2 linked regions of the Salipiger abyssi genome follow. The protein of the gene in region 1 interacts with the protein of each later gene in a pairwise test. Links are inferred from orthologs where the notes say so. Each region holds a gene or a part of one and is shown in the gene's direction. Other genes may lie near its edges.

Region 1 (3,594 bases):
ATCCACTCAGCCACCCGACGCGGAGCATCCTCCCCGGTCCAGATCTCATCGGGGATCTCGGTGGCGATGCGGTATTGCAGATCGAAATCGAGCGGTTCGCCGCGGTCGGCGGCCTCGTACCAGCGGATCCAGAAATCAAAATCCGCATCGAGCGCCGAGAACGGTCTGGATTGTTTCAGGATGTCGGACAGAAAGTCGGGACGTTTGTCGCCCCAAAGCAGCCTCGTCCTCAACGCCTCCAAGGAATGATCCGCGTCACTATGGACGGCAGAGCGGACGGCGGCGGCGGCGGCGTCGCCCACGGCGTGGGCGTCGGCGGCGGCGGCGCCCACGGCGTGGGCGGCGTCGGCGGCGGCGTCGCCCACGGCGTCGGCGGCGGCGGCGTGGGCGGCGTGGGCGGCGAAGGCGGCGTCGGCGGCGCCCACGGCGTCGGCGGCGGCGGCGTGGGCGGCGAAGGCGGAGGAGCGGGCAGCGGAGCGGGCGGCGTCGGCGACGAAGGTGAAGGCGGAGGAGCGGGCGGCGGCGTGGGCGGCGACGGCGGCGACCTTTTTGATTTCGGGGGGTGGCGAAGCAGCCGCAACCCCCGAAATCAGCATCGCACGTCCTGTCAAGAGCGCAAGTCTTCGATGCGCATCGGTGAGGCTGTTGCCGTCCGGAAGCCAGGCGATCGCCCACCAGACCCGCATCGCCGCCCGCGTCGCGATCATGACGCAGATCTCTTGCGGCTGCGTCTTCAGCCACGCCTCGAATTCGTCGTCGCCCCTAAACTCCACGCCTACCCGCGCCCCATCTCACACAGCACCTTGACCGAACCCGCAAACCCCATCATATCCACGAAATCATGACCGACCTCGCGCATATCCGCAACTTCTCCATCGTTGCCCATATCGACCACGGGAAATCCACCCTGGCCGACCGGCTGATCCAATCCACCAACACCGTCACCGAGCGGGAGATGAAGGAGCAGTTGCTCGATGCCATGGACATCGAGCGCGAACGCGGCATCACCATCAAGGCCAACACCGTCCGCATCGAGTACATCGCCGAGGACGGCGAAAAATACGTGCTGAACCTCATCGACACGCCCGGCCATGTGGACTTTGCCTACGAGGTCTCGCGCTCGATGCGCGCGGTCGAGGGCTCGCTTCTGGTGGTGGACAGCACGCAGGGCGTCGAGGCGCAGACGCTGGCCAATGTCTATCAGGCCATCGACGCCGATCACGAGATCGTCCCGGTGCTGAACAAGATCGACCTGCCCGCCTCGGAACCCGAGCGCGTCAAGGAACAGATCGAGGACGTGATCGGCATCGACGCCTCCGAGGCGCTGCTGGTCTCGGCCAAGTCCGGCATCGGCATCAAGGAGACGCTGGAGGCGATCATCCACCGCCTGCCCGCCCCCAAGGGCGACCGCGACGCGCCGCTCAAGGCGATGCTGGTGGATTCGTGGTACGACCCCTATCTCGGCGTGGTCGTGCTGGTGCGGATCATGGACGGCGTGCTGAAAAAGGGCGACCAGATCAAGATGATGCAGACCGGGGCGAAATACCCGGTCGACCGCATCGGCGTCTTCCGCCCGGCGATGCAGACTGTCGACGAGCTCGGCCCCGGCGAGATCGGCTTTCTCACCGCGCAGATCAAGCAGGTGCGCGACACCAAGGTGGGTGACACGATCACCCATGAGAAGAAGGGCTGCGAGTCGCCCCTGCCCGGCTTCAAGCCTTCGGTGCCGGTGGTGTTCTGCGGGCTCTTCCCGGTGGATTCCGCCCAGTTCGAGGATCTGCGCGACGCCATTGAGAAGCTGGCGCTCAACGACGCCTCCTTCAGCTTCGAGATGGAGACCTCCGCCGCGCTCGGCTTCGGCTTCCGCTGCGGTTTCCTCGGGCTCCTGCATCTCGAGGTGATCCGCGACCGGCTGGAGCGCGAATACAATATCGACCTGATCACCACCGCGCCCTCGGTCATCTACAATGTCTTCATGAAGGACGGCGAGCTGATCGAGCTGCACAACCCCGCCGACATGCCCGACATGTCGAAGGTGGCGCATGTGGAGGAGCCGCGGATCAAGGCGACGATCCTGGTGCCCGACGACTATCTCGGCGATGTGCTGAAGCTCTGCCAGGACCGGCGCGGCATCCAGCTCGACCTGACCTATGCGGGCAACCGCGCCATGGTGGTTTATGACCTGCCGCTCAACGAGGTGGTGTTCGATTTCTACGACCGGCTGAAATCGGTGACCAAGGGCTATGCCAGCTTCGATTACCAGTGGATCGGCTATCGCGAGGACAATCTCGTGAAGATGCAGGTGCTGGTGAATGATGAGCCGGTGGATGCGCTGTCGATGATGGTGCATCGCGACCGCGCCGAGATGCGTGGCCGGGCGATGTGCGAGAAGCTCAAGGACCTGATCCCGCGCCACATGTTCAAGATCCCGATCCAGGCGGCCATCGGCGGCAAGGTGATCGCGCGCGAGACGCTCTCGGCGCTGCGCAAGGACGTGACGGCGAAGTGTTATGGCGGGGATGCGTCGCGGAAGAAGAAGCTGCTGGAGAAGCAGAAGGCCGGCAAGAAGAAGATGCGCCAGTTCGGCAAGGTCGACATCCCGCAGGAAGCGTTTATTTCCGCCCTCAAGATGGACAGCTAAGTCCATCTGGAGGGCGCGCGGGCGACAGCGGGTTTGGCTATGCCAAATCCCGCGTGCCCGCACGGCTGAGGGGCGCACACCCCCACCGCACTCCCCACCCGTCCCGGCCCCCGCGCCGGGACCTCTCCCTCTCCGTGGATGACAGGCCCGGCAAGGCGCGCTAAGCTTCCGCCATGCCGGCGGCCTTTCGCCATGACGGGTTCCGGTTCTTTTTCTATTCCAACGAGGGCATCTCTTGTGAGACGCACATCGCGCTAGAAAATATCCACCGCCACCAAATCAAGATTAGGCATACTTTAGAAAGTGAACATCTTAGGTTAAAAATGTTAACGACGCGAAGCAGGCAACCACTTGCCCATCTGCATATTAAAGGAATCCCTCACCTAATTGACAATTCGAACTTCTCCAAAAACAGCTCAGCCGCGTCGATACCTTGGCGTGCGGTCATTAGTGTCGTTGCCTCTGGCTCCCCATGAGCCAAATTATGACGGCATGTAAGTAAATTAGAATAATATGTTGCATATTGATCCGGCACAGACGAATTGAACAGCTCCTTACACTCCTCACCAAATCTCTTCGCCAAATCAGCAATATCTGACTTCTTTATTCTCCCTTGATTTTTCCCGTATGTTTGAGAAATAAAGTGAGACACTTTTCGGTCGCCTATTCCTCCGAATCGATCGGATAAAATCGCCTCAACCTTTTTTTCAACCTCAGAATACACCATCGCAGAAACATAGCCAGAAAGAGCCTGCTCAAGAAACGCACGATCACCAGGGTTCGCGCGGTCAGCTCGATCAACAATCTCATCTACAAGCTCTAACACAGCTCTCGACTTGATAAGCATCTTAAAAATACCTGATCAAGTCAGGAACTCATCGGCTTTTTCGATTCTAGTATGAACTTCGTGGCGGTCGCTCGTATTTGCAGATGTCGCCGCCACAAATCCTGTG
Region 2 (3,156 bases), 3.2 Mb from region 1 along the record:
GGGGCATTGTGCAGCTTCGGCCAAGATTGGGCGGCGCAAGGGCGGCAGCACCGCTGAACGAAAACGGCTGCGGACAAAATTCAAGGGGCGCCTCGTCGGCGCCCCTTATCGTGTCAGGCTGTCGGGCCTATCCGCAGGGAGCTGGCGCTGGCCGGGCTCCCTGCGGGGTTCCGCACTCATTGGTAGTTGCGGATCATGGCTTCGGCAGTGGCTTTGGCATTACCTGCGCCGGTTTCTTCCTGCACCACCTGGTACACGGCAACGGCTTCGGCATTGCTGAGGGCCGAGACATTGGCCTCGGGAACGATGCGCGACAGAGCGGCACGGGCTGCGTCGCCGGTGCTGTAGGTCTGAGCGGAGGCAGCGCCTGCAACGGCGGAGGCTGCGGTCACGGCAGCGGCGGTGAGTGCGATAAAGCGTTTCATGTTTCTTTCCTTCCTTAAACTGATCAAAGCACCTTTGCGGTGCGTGTCCATCCCGTCCGTTTCGTGGCGGGACACCCGTGATATCGTTTCGGATCAGGGGATTAGCAAATCACGCGGGCGCTCACAGCGGATCGCGAAAACGTGTATTTGACTGTGATCGGAAGACTTCCTATGGGCCGTCGGAAACGTCGAAAATAACAGAAAAATGACAGACTGCCGGGGCCGCGTGTCGCAGGGATGAGCGTATTCCGCGTGAGCGAGAGGTATCTAATCACCCTAAACTGTTTAGTGCAGATTGAGTGTGCAGTGATGCACAAGCCAATAAAGGCTGGGTATGGACCGTGCGAAAGCCGCTTGCGCGCCGGCGGGGTGCGGATATTCTCCGGCTATGCAGGAGCTGGCCCCCCGTTTCGACGATGTGATTCAGACCGGTTTCGCGCTGAACGGCGACGGGCGCGGCAAGGCGCTGAGCCCGGGTGAGGCGCCGGCGCTGCTGCGCGGCGAAGAGCTGGGTTGGGTGCATCTGCGCGCCCACCATCCGGACACGCCGGCCTGGATCGTGGAAAACCTGTCCTATCTCGATCCCACGATCATCGACGCTCTGGTTGCCGAGGAAACCCGCCCGCGCGTCACCCGGGTGGGCGAAGGGCTGATCGTGATCCTGCGCGGCATCAACACGGTGGCGGGCGAGGATCCCGAGGACATGGTCTCGGTGCGGCTCTGGATCGACCCGCGCCGCATCGTCAGCCTGTCGCGCCGCCCGGTGCGCGCGATCGAGGATATCGCGGCGGAACTGGCGGCGGGCCATGGGCCGGACGATTGCGCGGGCTTCCTGGTCGCGCTGGTGGAGCGGCTGACCTATCGGATCGAGTCTTTCTGGACGGGCATCGACGACGAGGCCGACGACCTGGAGGAGGCGGTTCTTGACGGTGCGGAGAAAGAGCTGCGCGGCCAGCTTGTCGAACTCCGCCGCCGGGCGATCATCCTGCGGCGCTATCTGCAACCCCAGCGCGATGCGCTGCGCGGTCTTCAGGCGGCGCACCCGGGCTGGCTGGAGCCGGACGACCTGCGCCATCTCGCCGAGGAGCTGGATGCGCTGGAACGGGTGGTGGAGGATGCCGACGCGATGCGCGAGCGCATGGCGCTGGTACGCGACGAGCTGACGGGCCAGCAATCGGAGCGGCTGAACCGCAATATGTACATGATCTCGATTCTCTCGGCGCTGTTTCTGCCGCTGGGCTTCCTCACTGGTTTGTTCGGAATCAACCTGGCCGGCATGCCCGGCGCGGCGCATCCCGGGGCGTTCTGGATCTTTGTTGGCGGTCTTGCGGTGGTGGTCACACTGCAACTCGCGATCCTGCGGCGATTGCGCTGGATTTGAGGCCGTTTTCCCGCTTGCAATGGCGCGCGCCCTTTCGTACACGGGAGCCCGGCCTTAGGGGTATAGCTCAGCTGGTAGAGCGACGGTCTCCAAAACCGTAGGTCGCGGGTTCGAACCCTGCTGCCCCTGCCATCATCCTGCCATAAGCAAAAATGCGGCGATAAGGCACGCAAAAGGGCCGCGGCGAACCGCGGCCCTTGCCTTGAATGGTCAAGATTTACGACATGATCCGCTCGATGTCGCTCTTCTTCTCGCTGTCGCTCGAGTCGCCGTAGAGCGCGGCGCGGAGGTCATCGACCTGACCGGTCGTCAGCACGCTGTAGTCGGCTTCCGGGACGAGCTCTTCAAGTGCGCTCACCTCGCCGGTGGTCAGGTTCGGAGCTGCGTCCTTCATCGAGTCGACGATCTGCACGCGGGTCTCGGCCGGATCTTCGCTTTCGCTTACCAGGGCCACGACGCGCTCACGCTCTGCGCTCGACATCTCGTCCAGGCGCCACTCCGGGATGTAGACCTGAAGCTCTTCCTCGACGGCAACGGATGCCGACGGGTTGTCCGCCTGTGCGATGTCCTCGATCTGCGAACGCTTCTCGGTGTCGCTCACGCCGCTGTTGGCGACGGCGAACATCTCGGTGACCTGATCGTCGGTCAGCGCTTCGAAATTGGCATCCGGATAATAGGTGGTGATCGCATTCATTTCGGCTTCGCTTGCGGCGAAGGCGCTGGTTGCGACGATGGTGCTCAGGGCGGTTGCGGTCAGAAGGCGTTTCATAATGACGTTCCTTTCTTTCTTCGGTTCCTCTCGCCGAGGCGTCGGGTGCCTCGTGCTTCCTGGCGACACAACAGCGATCGCGGCGGCTTGGTTCCGACCCGAAAACGGCCAATTTCGATGTTTTAACCCATTGCCATGGATGAGTTTTCCTCCAACGCGCCCGCAAACGCCGAAGGCCGCGAAAGGTTGCCGGGAAAATTGCGCCCTGGCGTCAGAGTTTCGTGAAATCCGCTCGCAGCAGGGTGAGGCGCGCGTGACGTTGCGGTGATCGCGCGCGCGGGAGGGACGCAAGCCGGGTGCAAGACTTGCCAGCGGAGGGCTCTCTGCGTATATCGCCCGAAACCCGCACGGAAACGGAAAGCAGGCGGCAATGGCCAATCCCATCCAGTTCATCCAGCAGACCCGGGCCGAGATCGGCAAGATCGTCTGGCCCACGCGCCGCGAAGTGATGCTCACCACGGTCACCGTCTTTATCATGGCGGCGCTCACCGCGGCCTTCTTTGCGCTGGTCGATATCCTGATCCGCGGCGGCCTTCAGGGGCTGCTGTCGATGTTCGGCTAGGCGTAACGGCCTGAAGCCC

What was found. The genes of interacting proteins can lie anywhere in the genome.
Region 2: the proteins of lepA (region 1) and Ga0080574_RS07930 interact in binary tests that used the Escherichia coli proteins (3 or more experiments, as listed by UniProt). The link is inferred for Salipiger abyssi from one-to-one orthologs.

What each region holds. Positions count from the first base shown.
Region 1 is NZ_CP015093.1:4,063,786-4,067,379, forward strand. The notes cover bases 343-3,241. They hold lepA (translation elongation factor 4), read left to right. Parts: upstream 343-841; coding sequence 842-2,641; downstream 2,642-3,241. Other genes in these bases: Ga0080574_RS26080 (hypothetical protein), read right to left, coding at 343-707; Ga0080574_RS26085 (HEPN domain-containing protein), read right to left, coding at 3,021-3,241. In the rest of the region: more of Ga0080574_RS26080, read right to left, coding at 1-342; more of Ga0080574_RS26085, read right to left, coding at 3,242-3,488; Ga0080574_RS23330 (DUF262 domain-containing protein), read right to left, coding at 3,504-3,594. UniProt on the Escherichia coli protein: Required for accurate and efficient protein synthesis under certain stress conditions. May act as a fidelity factor of the translation reaction, by catalyzing a one-codon backward translocation of tRNAs on improperly translocated ribosomes.
Region 2 is NZ_CP015093.1:887,240-890,395, reverse strand. What follows is about bases 1-2,809. They hold Ga0080574_RS07930 (zinc transporter ZntB), read left to right. Parts: upstream 1-813; coding sequence 814-1,806; downstream 1,807-2,809. Other genes in these bases: Ga0080574_RS07920 (hypothetical protein), read right to left, coding at 2,024-2,575; Ga0080574_RS07935 (hypothetical protein), read right to left, coding at 177-425. Also shown: preprotein translocase subunit SecE, read left to right, coding at 2,946-3,137. UniProt on the Escherichia coli protein: Zinc transporter. Acts as a Zn(2+):proton symporter, which likely mediates zinc ion uptake. Purified ZntB reconstituted in liposomes also binds and transports Cd(2+), Ni(2+) and Co(2+).